Regions from separate parts of the Pseudoalteromonas sp. NZS11 genome, predicted to be linked through region 3. Evidence: predicted binding sites of a transcription regulator. Region 3 holds the regulator's gene; each other region holds the start of a gene.
What was found. Region 3 encodes sigma-54, which starts transcription at its own class of promoters, with help from an activator protein. Its sites were predicted from a motif close to GTTGGCACGNNNNTNGNNT; they were not measured.
Positions count from the first base shown of each region.

Region 1 (3,184 bases), 360 kb from region 3:
TTAATGCATCTTCGTCGTATTCTTCTAGTGTATCGTCTGGGTAAATTAAGCGTTTAAGCATTGGTTTTACTACTGCCATTATCAATACAATGATAACTAAGGCGCCTAATACAAGGCGGGCTATTTTCATAAACCAGTCTTGTTCCCACAGTGGCACTTCTATTGCTAAATTTGTTTCTTCACGTACAAACGGCACTGTTACGACTTCAAGTGCATCACCACGTTGCATATCAAAACCTACACCACCTTGTAGTAAGCGACGAATATTTGACAATGCCTCTACCGAGCGTGGAGTCATGGTTGTTTCACCGTTTTCTCCCACTTTAGCAATGTAGTCAACAGCAACTGATACGCTTATCCTACGTATTACACCACTTTGCTGGCGCTTATGAGAAATTGTAGTATCGAGTTCATAATTACGTGTGGCTTCTTTGTGGCTGCGTGTTGGTGACGTAGCTGTGCCTGCACCACCTTGCCCCGCAACCTCAGGAATGTTCGAATTTAACGGTGGCTGATTTGTAAGCGCACCTGGAATACCAACAGCTAGGCCGCCAATGTTATTTTCTTCAAATGTGGTTTCGCTTCTAACCGCTGGTAGGTCTGGGTTATAACGCTTTTGAGTTTCCTCAATCGAGCTAAAGTCCATGCTCAAATCAACTTGGGCTGTATAGTTTGCAAGCCCTACAACCGGTATTAAAATACTGTCTATTTTTTCAAGGTACTCTTGTTCGCGCTTACGCTCTAAGTCGTATTCTTTACGAGAGCGTGCTGCTAATGAGCTTTGCGAACCTGAATTTAGTAATCGACCATTTTGATCGGTAACAGTAACTCGCATAGGCTCTAAACCCTGTACTGCCGAGGCAATCATATCAACAACAGAATCTACTTCTTCACGGTCAAGTGAGCGCCCACGTTTAAGTGTTAATACAACGGTAGCTGATGGTTTTTTCTCTCTGCGGGCAAATACGTTTTCTTTAGGAATAGCTAACAATACTTTGGCGCGAGTAATGTTGTTAAGTTCTTCAATGGTGCGTGCTAACTGCTGTTCTCGACCATGTTTTAGGCGTTCGCGCTCTAAGCGTTGGCTTACACCAAAGCCCATATCTTGCATAATTATATCAGAGCCCGACGCTGGCCCTTGCTCTAACCCTTCGCGGGTCATTAACAATTTAATATTTTGGTATTCGCTTTCATCAACCGATACAACATTGCCATCTAGTTGATATTCAATTTGTTGCGCATCTAAAAAGTCTAGGGTTTGAATCAGCTCTTCAGTTTGCATTTTGCCCAATGGGCGCATATCTGGCTGACGAGCCCAAATAATAATGAAAATCGCGATAGCTAAACAAATAGCCAATGCTATAACCAATGTTACTTGGCGCAATACATCAACACCATTTAAAGCACTTAAGTAGCCTGACTTTTGTTCTTGTTGATCATCACCACCACTTTGGTCAATACCGCCACCAGCAAGTGCTAGGTCTGTAGATTGGTTAGATTGCGCCACAATAATTCTCCACTACCTAATTAAACAGGCATGTTCATGATTTCTTTATAAGCTTCAACAAGTTTATTACGAACCTGTACTGTAGCCTCAAAAGCAACTGACGATTTTTGAGAAGCAATCATCGCCTCAGCAAGCGATACACTTCGATCACCCATTTCAACCGCTTTTACTTTTTGACCTGCATCTTGCTGTAAACCGTGCACTGTATTTAGTGCATCACTTAGCATGTCGCCAAACTGGGAAGTAGAAGTAGGCTGAACTTGAGTCGGCAATTTATTTATTTGATTATTACGGCCGGCTTCTAAAGCCATTGATTGCATTTCTTGAAATACAGCACTGTTTTGAATTTTCATAATTTATCTCTGACACGCAGTAAACTCTTACAAGTAATAAAGCACAAAGCATGCCAAATAATTAATCATTAAAATACAATAGGTTAACTTTAATTTGTGTTAGTCAGAGTTTTGACAACCCTAAGTTCGCAGCGCAAACTTAGGGTTTATAGGAGGTTATGCAGGAAGTGAAATACCTAAATCGCGCATTTGCGCTAGTTTATAACGTAAAGTTCGTGGGCTTATGCCCAACGTTTCGGCAACGTCTTTACGCTTGCCTTGGCAACGTGCAAGGGTTTCTAAAATAATGCGATGCTCTTTGTCTTTAAGCTCATCTTTATAGCTACCGGTATCTGCCGCTAGCAAGCCCTGCTTAGGTTCAGCCTCAACAGGTGCTTTTTCATCGTAGTATGCCGAGCTTAGCGTACTTTTATCAACGCCTTTATCTGCGTGAGCTAATTCTGTTGGCGATACTGTTTGCGCTGGTGCCAATGAAGGCTCCATAACAAAATTATTAGATACTAAGTTTTCGATAAAAATAGCATGCTCGTTTATTGTATCGCCACTTCGCAGTATAAGTGCACGCTGTATAACGTTATCAAGCTCGCGCACATTACCAGGCCACGCGTGAGCCAGTAACTTTTGCTCGGCAGCTTTATCTAAATACGCCATAGGCTCTTTGCTTTTACTTATATGGCGCTCAATTAAATGCTTAGCCAATACAATAATATCGCCTGGGCGTTGGCACAATGGTCGCCACATTAGTGGAAAAACATTAAGCCTGTAATATAAATCTTCTCTAAACTGATTGTCAGACACAGCTTCTTTTAAATCACGATTACTGGTTGCCAAAATACGTACATCGAGCTGGATTGTTTTACGACCCCCTAAACGCTCTACTTCACGCTCTTGCAGTACGCGTAAAAGTTTAGCTTGCAGCCCTAAGTCCATCTCGGTAATTTCATCAAGTAAAATAGTACCGCCCTGTGCTTGCTCAAACTTACCCGGGCATGCTTGAATCGCGCCCGTAAAAGCCCCTTTTTCGTAACCAAATAAAGTGGCTTCGAGCATATTTTCAGGAATAGCCGCGCAGTTAATCGCTACAAATGGATCATTACATCGGCTCGACTTATCATGAATATAACGCGCAAGTACTTCCTTACCTGAACCACTTGGGCCAAGTACCATTACACTTGCATCAGAGCGTGCTACTTTACTCGCAAGCTCCAATAATTGAATACTAGTTGGGTCAGCAACAATAGGTCCGTCGGTTTCTTTTGCTTTTTCAGGTAAATAACGGCTCACCATATTTAACAGCACTTCAGGTGCAAATGGTTTAGCCATG
Region 1 covers NZ_JADYWP010000001.1:651,882-655,065, reverse strand. The annotation lists gene fliF (flagellar basal-body MS-ring/collar protein FliF) at 1-1,507, opposite strand, end outside; gene fliE (flagellar hook-basal body complex protein FliE) at 1,528-1,860, opposite strand; gene I6E82_RS02835 (sigma-54-dependent transcriptional regulator) at 2,017-3,184, opposite strand, start outside.
Region 1: the regulator sigma-54 is predicted to act here: its motif matches at 1,900-1,918, upstream of fliE (flagellar hook-basal body complex protein FliE).

Region 2 (3,184 bases), on a different contig from region 3:
ACACTCATTAAAGTATTATGTGTACTGTTTTCGTCTGCGGTTATAAGTACCGAACTTATTTCATATTTAGCCGCGAACATCGCTAAATTAGTCGCAACTTGCTCTAAATCAATTAACCTCCCCGAAAAATATACTCCGTTACTTTCATCAATTCTAAATAAAGCATTTTTAACAGGCTTATCTATTTGAGGGCTGTCGAGTGGTCGGTTTAATTCAATAGCCACAGGTTTTACAAAAGATGTAGTTACAATAAAGAAAATTAGTAATATGAACACTATGTCTAACATCGGGGTCATATCTACATCAGCATTATTTTGCAGTTTAGTTAGGGCGTGTGAATCTTTGTGGATTGAAATTTGTTCAATCTAGGGGCGATTAAATCACGGCGCGATGTTTGTAACCTAGTGGGCTAAGTAAAAACCGAGCAACAAAGAGTTAATCGTCCCTAGAAAGAACCCAAAGGGCAGCGCATGTTTGGCCTTTATGCTGCGTTATCGCCTATTTATGGGGAATAACCACACTACATAGGCTCTGCCTTGCCTAAAAACCAAACATACTGATGCAAATTCAACCACCAGAGATCAACACGCCCTAGCTTACTTTTCATATTAGACCTTATTTTTAATTAAATGCTGCGGCGCCACAGCAAGGTTTTAGGTACCTACTAACAAAATTAGCACAGCAAAAATAAAGCGTGGTTAAATAAATATTCTAATAACATTAAATATTTGTATTCATTGTGTATTTAAAATGTGGCGAAATAAGGTGGTGTTTATACTAATTTGCTTATATATGGGGTCTATATGGCATCGTTATAGTGTGATTTAATTCGTTAAATTGCTTAAAGATTTATGCAGATTGGTTTTAGAGGCAATAAAAAACCCAGCGCTAGGCTGGGTTGTATTTATGCGTTATGTAAGCTTACTGCTTTTGCATACGGCTCATTTCTGCATGGCAGCTTTGCATTGTTAATAATGTTTTAGCCAGTGCAGCTTCGCAATCAGCCGGTTGTGGTTTATCCATAGCGGCTTTAATTTCTACAAGCGTTTTATCTTCTACTTCTTCAAGCTCTTTTACATACGTGCTGTCGTTATGTGAGGTGAATGTAGTAAGTAAGGCTGTGTATGCACGTCGTGCTTCAACTGCGAAAGATGAACCATCTTCGCGTTCGCCTTTTTCATTAATTGCATATGGCTGCAAGCGCTCAACACTCACTTTTCGGGCATCTATCATACGCTGAAAAAGTGCGCCAATAGCAGGGTCTTCAACTTTTTCCTGTGCTTTTTGATAAAAATCGATGCCGCTGTTCATAACTTGAATGATGTCAGTAATATGATTTACTTCTGATCCTTGATGGGTGTTCATAATGACCTCTTTTATTAAATGAATGTATAGTTCAACTTAATAAAAGCAATGTATGTTCCACGTTTTTATTTTTATGTAGTTGTTTGATTTTATTAGTTTAATTTTATTTCAGAAAGGGGCTAAGTTAATGAGGAAAGTATTAACTTAGCAATTTTTACATTATATTGTGTAATAAAGTTATTTTAGCTCTTCAGCTACTTCAGCTACTTTTTGGCGTAACCAGATATGGCTCGCATCGCGATGTAACAGTGGGCTCCAAATCATATCAAGCTCAAAAGGAGGAATTGGAAATGGTGGCTCTAAAATTTTAAGCCCCGGATCATCTAAGTATATATTTGCGGCTTTTGAAGGAAGGGTCGCAATCAAATTTTTCTCTTTAGCTAAATGAATCGCTACATGGTAGTTACGCGTAAAAGTGGCAATGTTACGATGTTTACCAAAGTGGGCAAGTGCTTCGTCAACCCAACCAAGTTTTTGCACATCTTTAGGGTCCATGCCCACGCCTACACCAAAACCTGTTTTACTCACCCATATATGGCGCGCTTTTAAGTAGCTGTCGAGGCTAAAGTTTTCAATAATAGGGTTGTCGGCCTTAACTAAGCAGCAAAAACTGTCTTTCCAAATACGTTTATGATGAAAAGACTGAGGTAAGTTTTCAAAACGGTTGATTGCCATATCTACTTTACCGTTTTCTACGTCATGAAAGGTTACATCACTTGGTGTGAGTATATCTAAAGTAGTATCGGGGGCTTCTTCGTGTAGTTTACTTAAGAGCTTTGGCGCTAACGTACTTGCAGCGTAATCACTGGCCATTATTCTAAATACACGTTTACTCTGGCTTGCCTCAAATTCTCTATTAGGTGCTAGGGTTTCTTCAAGCGTCATTAATATGCCACGAATAACGGGTTGTAACTCTAAAGCGCGCTCTGTCGGGACCATACCATCGCTGGTACGAACTAAAATAGGGTCGTTAAATAAGTTACGAAGACGTTTAAGGCCATTACTCATTGCGGGCTGCGTAATACTCAATTGATTAGCAGCGCGTGTTACATTGCATTCTCGAAGCAATGTATCGAGATAAACGAGTAAATTTAAATCTATTTTACTTATATTCATTGTGTGTCCTTTGCGTCTACCAGTGATGGATAAATCGCTGTGCTGTCGGGTAAGGGTAAATATGACTTACCTGCCCATTTTTTATATTTTGTTGAGCCTGCTTCCAAAAGCTAACATCTATAAGCTCTGGATGAGTGCTGAGGAAAAACTTTTTATAGATAGGATTAGGCATTACAAATGTACATAACTGCTCTGGGAATACATCTTGTGGTGCAACAGAGTAACTTTGTTCATCCATTAAATAATCGTCGTAGCTCTTTGCTTTCGGTAATGCTCTAAAGTTCATATCTGTTAGGTATTGAACTTCATCGTAATCGTAAAAAATAATACGTTTGTGCTTACTTACACCAAAGTTTTTTAAGAGCATATCGCCAGGAAATATATTAACGGCAATCATTTCTTTTAGAGCTTGCCCGTATTCTTCAATCGCGTCTGCGGCACTTTCTTCATCAGCATTTTCTAAAAATAAATTGAGTGGTGTCATGCGCCGTTCAATATATAAATGCTTGATGATCAACCATTCGCCTTCAATTATCATTGATGAGCCAATTGTTTTATGTAATTGCGTAAGTAAATTACTATCAAAACGCGCCAAAGGAAATACGACGTTAGAATACTCTATGGTATCGGCCATTCTGCCAACGCGATCATGGTTTTTTACTAGTTGATAACGCTTTAATACGGTATCACGGCCGAAGGGCTT
Region 2 covers NZ_JADYWP010000007.1:117,940-121,123, forward strand. The annotation lists gene I6E82_RS15020 (ExbD/TolR family protein) at 1-296, opposite strand, end outside; gene I6E82_RS15025 (ferritin-like domain-containing protein) at 922-1,365, opposite strand; gene I6E82_RS15030 (LysR family transcriptional regulator) at 1,543-2,481, opposite strand; gene aceK (bifunctional isocitrate dehydrogenase kinase/phosphatase) at 2,498-3,184, opposite strand, start outside.
Region 2: the regulator sigma-54 is predicted to act here: its motif matches at 1,409-1,427, upstream of I6E82_RS15025 (ferritin-like domain-containing protein).

Region 3 (3,184 bases):
TTTTTGATGGCTAAATCAAGAGGCAACGAGTCAATTGATAGTGGGTGTAATCTACGAGTTTCAGAAAAACGTTTGATCAATGTTTGATCGTCGCTATCTAAATAAAATAACGTAGGTTTTGCAAAGCCAGGCAAGTATTCAAGAATATCGTTAAATTCATCTTGTTGTTTAGGGATGTTACGCACATCAATGCTAACAGCAATTTTATCATAGCTATCAGACACACTGCGAACTAATGAAGGAAGCAAGTTAACTGGAATATTATCTACGCAATAATAACCTAAATCTTCTACAACGCGTAAAGCAACCGACTTTCCAGAACCAGAACGGCCGCTTATGATAATTAACTCCATTTAACACCCTTTATAAAACTATGATTGATTGACAATAACTTGGTAAAGCTCAGCATCTGATTTTGCACTGCGTAACTGTTTACAAAAATCTTTGTTGTTTAGTTTATCAGCAATGGTTGCTAGAGTCTTTAAGTGCTGCTGGTTATCGCCATCTGGTACGATGAGTGCGACGAAAATATCAACAGGGCGATTATCGATTGCATCAAAATTTATTGGAGTTTCGCTAACGAGTACTAAAGCCAAAGGCTCTTCTGCACCGCTCATTCTTCCATGAGGAATGGCAATGCCACGCCCTATACCTGTACTACCCAATTTTTCTCTGCTCATTAAAGCATTAAGAATATCTTGTTGCGGTAAATACGGAAGTTTGTCGTGAGCAAGTTCGCTAATGAACTCTAAAATTCTTTTTTTGCTATTAAAAAGGACCGCAGCTTTGCTGCAGTCCTGGCATATAAGTGAGCTTAATTTCATCATATTAGTGTCGAGCAAGCTTCTCTTTGTGTTTAATTACTTGTCGATCGAGCTTGTCGATCAACGAGTCAATGGCGGCATACATATCTTGATGTTCTGTAGAGGCAAATAATTCAGCACCGCTTACGTGTATGGTGGCTTCTGCTTTTTGATTTAATTTTTCTACATCGAGAATGACATGAACATTATTAATATGATCAGAGTGTCTTTCTAGCTTCGCAAATTTGGTATTAATATAGTCTCTTAGTGAATCGGTTAATTCTACGTGACGACCAGTTAAGTTTAGTTGCATAAGCATTACCCTCTTTTTTTGCGTCTTAAATCAAACTTTTACGTTGATTTGACGGTGGAATAGCCAGAGATTCGCGGTATTTTGCGATTGTACGTCTCGCTACTTTAATTCCTTGCTCAGCCAATATATCCGCTATTTTGCTATCACTCAATGGTTTTGCTGAGTTTTCTGCTGCGATTAATTTTCGGATAAGCGCACGGATTGCTGTAGATGAACATTCACCACCGTTTTCGGTGCTTACATGGCTTGAGAAAAAATATTTAAGCTCAAATATACCACGGGGTGTGTGCATATACTTTTGGGTTGTTACGCGCGAAATTGTTGATTCGTGCATTTCTACCATTTCAGCAACATCATTTAAAACCATTGGTTTCATGGCTTCAGGACCGTGTTCAAAAAAGCCTTGTTGTTGCTTAACAATACAATTTGTTACTTTTAATAGCGTGTCGTTTCTACTTTCTAAGCTTTTAATAAACCATTTAGCTTCTTGTAAATGCGAGCGAATAAACTGGCTGTCACCACTGGATTTTACAGTGCGAGACATTGCCGCGTATTGGCTATTAACACGAATTTTAGGCATGCTATCTGGGTTTAACTCAACAACCCAGCGGCCTTTAATTTTTTTAACTGACACATCAGGAATAACATACTCAGATTCTTCTCTTACAATAGTATCTGCAGGTTTAGGGCTAAGAGTATGTATTAATGTCATTACTTCTTTAAGCTCTTCTTCTTTGAGCTTAGTTTTCTTCATTAATGTACGATAGTCACGAGCAGCTAATAAATCAATATGCTCGGTTAAAATCATTTTTGTTTCATTAATGTAAGGTGTTTCTTTATCAAACTGGTTAAGCTGAATACACAAACACTCTTGTAAACTACGTGCAGCAATACCAACAGGATCAAACAGTTGGATGCGTTTTAATACAGCTTCAATTTCATCAAGTTCGACTTCGTTATCATCTTCGTTTTCTTGATTAAAGCTTTCTAAAATCTCTTCGCAGCTTAGTGTTAAAATACCTGAATCATCGACGGCTTCTACAATAGCAATAGCAATAGCTTCGTCTGTAGGGCTAAATGGCGTTAGTTGTAACTGCCACATTAAATACTCATGGAGCGTTTCAGTAGAGGCACCTTGGTATATTGATTCGTCTTCAGGCATCGGACCCGATGATGCTGCTGGGGCGGCACTCATGTACTCATCCCAACTAACATCCATAGCCATGTCGTCACTTAGCGTGTCTTTTGCAAGTGCTTCACCACTATCTTGTTCATATTCGCTTGGAGCATCATCGGCAGATGCGCTAACAGTTATGTCATCTGTATCTGCTTTTTGCTCGTTTTTACCTGCAGCGTCTTCGGAATAGTCTGCTTCTTCAACCTCTAATAGCGGGTTGCTGTCGAGAGCTTCTTGTATTTCTTGCTGGAGATCCAATGTACTGAGTTGCAACAAACGAATAGCTTGTTGCAACTGTGGAGTCATTGTAAGTTGCTGGCCCATGCGCAGCTGTAGTGATTGCCTCATGTATCTCTAACAATCCTTTTATGTTGTTATAATTAATACTAGCAGATGCTTAAAGACATGGCGTAAATGTTACAGCCTAAATTGCTCGCCTAAGTAAACATCGCGTACTGTTTTATCATTTAATACGTGTTCTGGAGTACCTGATGCAATCAGCTCCCCATGAGAAACAATGTAGGCTTTTTCACAAACATCAAGGGTTTCTCTTACGTTATGATCGGTAATTAATACACCAATCCCACGATTTTTAAGATGTTCTATTATTTTCTTTATATCTAATACCGAAATCGGGTCAACACCTGCAAATGGTTCATCCAGTAATATAAATTTAGGATCTGCTGCCAGCGCACGTGCTATTTCAACACGACGACGTTCGCCACCCGACAATGCCATACCTTGGCTATCACGAATGTGTTGTATGCTAAATTCATCTAATAATTTATCGAGAGTGTCTTCTCTAGCTTGTTTATTTAACTCTTTGCGCGTTTCTAAAATGGCCATTAAGTTTTGATAAACAGTCAGCTTTCTGAATATTGAAGACTCTTG
Region 3 covers NZ_JADYWP010000001.1:290,170-293,353, forward strand. The annotation lists gene rapZ (RNase adapter RapZ) at 1-353, opposite strand, end outside; gene ptsN (PTS IIA-like nitrogen regulatory protein PtsN) at 372-824, opposite strand; gene hpf (ribosome hibernation promoting factor) at 829-1,116, opposite strand; gene I6E82_RS01250 (RNA polymerase factor sigma-54) at 1,142-2,641, opposite strand; gene lptB (LPS export ABC transporter ATP-binding protein) at 2,711-3,184, opposite strand, start outside.

Region 4 (3,184 bases), on a different contig from region 3:
CATATGTGGATATACAACGCTAATCGCAGCGGCAGCGGCTACCATAGCCTCGGTAGCTGTACCGCCTTGTTTTAGTATATTTATACCCGCCTCAGTGGCCGAAAAATGAGACGCGGTAAATGCAATGTTGTGTGTGGTCATGCCGGTGTGTCCTTTTTTAAGTGTGCAGCTAATTGTTGTACGCACGCAAGTAGGCTTTTATCGTTACCGTGGCTCATCATTAATGAAAAGCCATACGGATGTGCATTTGCTAAATTAGCCAGCGGTAAGTGTACTTGCGCCGAGCCACTCAGCCCTGCAATTGCCGAAAGCGTAATAATTTGCATGCGTAAGGCGCTTGTGTCGGCGCCTAATTTAGGTGCGGTTGTAGGGGTGGTAGGTAAAAATAAGCAGCTGTGCTTATTTAGGTTTTTAGCGACTATTGTTTGCCATTCATGCTGTATTTTTAGCGCCTCTTGTTCTTCTTGCTCGGTTAAAGCCAGTGCCATTTTAAAACGAGCTGCAATTGCTGGCGCAAAATGAGAAAGCTGATCTGGGAGTCCAATCCAATCTCGGTGCGTTTTAGCAATCGCACGACCTTGTAATATTCTAAAGGTATCGGCAAGCTCACTTAGTAAACCAACGTTGGGGAGCTTAAAATCGATATGATGATTAAAATAAGGTTTGGTTTTTTCTAAAAGGTTACCCAGTGGTGCTTGTAAAGAGGAGTCAACAAATTCAAAGAGTGCTTCGCAAATAACCAGCGTATTTACTTTATTAATAGGTTGTTGTGGTAATAATACATTGCCAACGCTGCTTAATAGCTCGGCGCTTTGGGTAAGCCAACCTATAGTATCAAAAGGCGGTGCCAACGGTATTAGGCCGTCTTTTTCAATCACGTTATGGCTTGGCCTTATACCAAATAAACCACAATAGCTGGCGGGTATTCTAATTGAGCCGCCAGTGTCGGTGCCTAAGCCAATATCGGCTAAGTTAGCAGCAACGGATGCAGCAGAACCCATACTCGAACCGCCACTTGCATGACCGCTAAGTTTTGGGTTTTGTGCTGCACCATAGTGAATGTTATTTCCCTCTAAGCTGTAAGCAAGCTCATCGGTATGGGTAAAGCCTATAAAGTTACAACCAGCGGTCATGAGCTTATTAACCGAGCTTGCCGTATTCTGAGCCGGTTTAGCTGTTTTAAACCAATGTGGATTGCCTGCGCTGTTACGCTCGCCTTTAATTGCAAATACATCTTTAATCGCAAGACGCTTATTAATAAGCGTGCCTTGGTAATGTGTTTGCCATGCCTTAGGACCATGGTCACAAAAAATACCGGTCGTATTATTATTTTTGGTACTCATATCACCACTCGTTATAAAAAATCTGACCAAGCAGTTCAGATTTAGAGTGATTAAAAAGACGGATTAATTTTTATTATTTTTCAGCTCACTGCGTAACATCTTGTTTTTATTTTACAGAGCCTGATCCGCTTTTTAATCGGTTAGCTTATTATATTGTTTAAAACCTAAGCAAGAGGAATGCCATAAATTAAAACCCTGTCCAATTGGTCAGGATTTGGCGAGTTGTATGAGGTTAGTAAATATGGGCTGTAAAAATAGTGGTATTAAAATGAGCTAAAACAAACCAATTTGGTGCGCAGGTGCACCAAATTGGTCTTTATTTATATGGTTGTGAGCGCTAAATAAGGGACATTTTACTGATGATTAAACCGTTAATATCGGCGTAAACCCAATCGTTAGGTTCTAGGGTGGTGCCAAGCATGGTAACAGCTTGGTTTTTGTCGCCAAAGCCGCGCTTTAAGGTACTACGCGGTGTAGAGCCTAGCGCCATAACCGGTAAGTCCATAGTGGCGAGTATTTCGATATCTCGGCAACAGCCATTTATTATTACGCCTTCCCAGCCATTATTTAGGGCACGCTCAGCCATAATATCGCCAATAAACGCAAAGCGTTTGCTCGCAAACCCGTTTATAACTAATACTTTACCTTCACCATTTTCATGCAATATATCGGCAGCAAATGAGTTGTCTTCTGGGCAGGTAACGGTAACGACTTGACCGTAAAACGTGGTTTTTTTACCAAAGTGATAAAGGCCACTGTCGGCTACTTGTACGCTATCGCGATGATCGTCAAATAAATCGGGTGTAGTAAAGGGTTTCATGGGTTAAGTCTCACTTTGCTCAGGTATTTTAAGACCAATACCTTTTAAAATTATGTGGGCAATTGATTGCGTAATTTGTGCCACATCGGTTTTGTCGTACTCTAATTTGTTCATTACGAGTAAAACCTCAGCCTGAAAGTCGGCGTAATACTGCGTGGTAGACCAAATAGTAAAGAGCAAATGGTAGGGGTCAACCTTATCCATTTTATCTGCGTCCATCCACGCTTGAAGTACATCAACTTTTTGCTTAACCCAAGGGCGGGTATTGGTTCTAAAGTAGTTTTGTAAATAAGGGGCACCGCGCAGTATTTCGCTGGCAAATAAGCGAGATTGCATTGGCTGATTTACGGCGAGTATTACTTTGCTTTTAATATAGTTATAAAGCACGGTAGCTGGATCGTCGTTAATTGTGACGTTATCTAGCCCTAAGTTCCAATTAGCTATTATGCGGTCGATCACAGACTCGTACAGACCATCCTTACTTTTAAAGTAATACAAAATATTAGCTTTTGGCACCTGCGCTTCTTTAGCAACCATGCTCATACTTGCTCCGTCGTAACCTAATTGCGAAAACAATTGCTCGGCGGCATCTAAAATTAGTTTTTGGTTTTTTTCGCGTGTTACTTCTTTTTTATTTGGTTTTATTTGTGTGGTCATTATTGTGTTTGGGTGTTTAACATATTGATCGATTGTAGCTTTACTGACCAAAAGGTCAATTACTAAAAAGGTGAATATTAAAAGTAGGCGAGAGGTTTAAGTTATTAACTTTAGGGTCTGTTGATCTTTGCGGATTAAAATTTGTTCAAACTAGGGGCTATTTAATCGCGGCGCGAGATTTGTAACCTAGTGGGCTAAGTAAAAACCGAGCAACAAAGAGTAAGTAGTCCCTAGGAAGAACCCTTTGGGCAGCGCCTGTTTGGCATTAATGCTACGTTATCGCCCATTTATGGGGAATAACCACACTATATAGGCTCTGCCTTGCCTAAATACCAAACAGACTGCTGCAAATTTAACCTTGAAA
Region 4 covers NZ_JADYWP010000002.1:683,227-686,410, reverse strand. The annotation lists gene I6E82_RS06655 (gamma-glutamyltransferase family protein) at 1-141, opposite strand, end outside; gene I6E82_RS06650 (amidase family protein) at 138-1,343, opposite strand; gene I6E82_RS06645 (putative 4-hydroxy-4-methyl-2-oxoglutarate aldolase) at 1,681-2,163, opposite strand; gene I6E82_RS06640 (TetR/AcrR family transcriptional regulator) at 2,167-2,820, opposite strand.
Region 4: the regulator sigma-54 is predicted to act here: its motif matches at 1,510-1,528, upstream of I6E82_RS06650 (amidase family protein).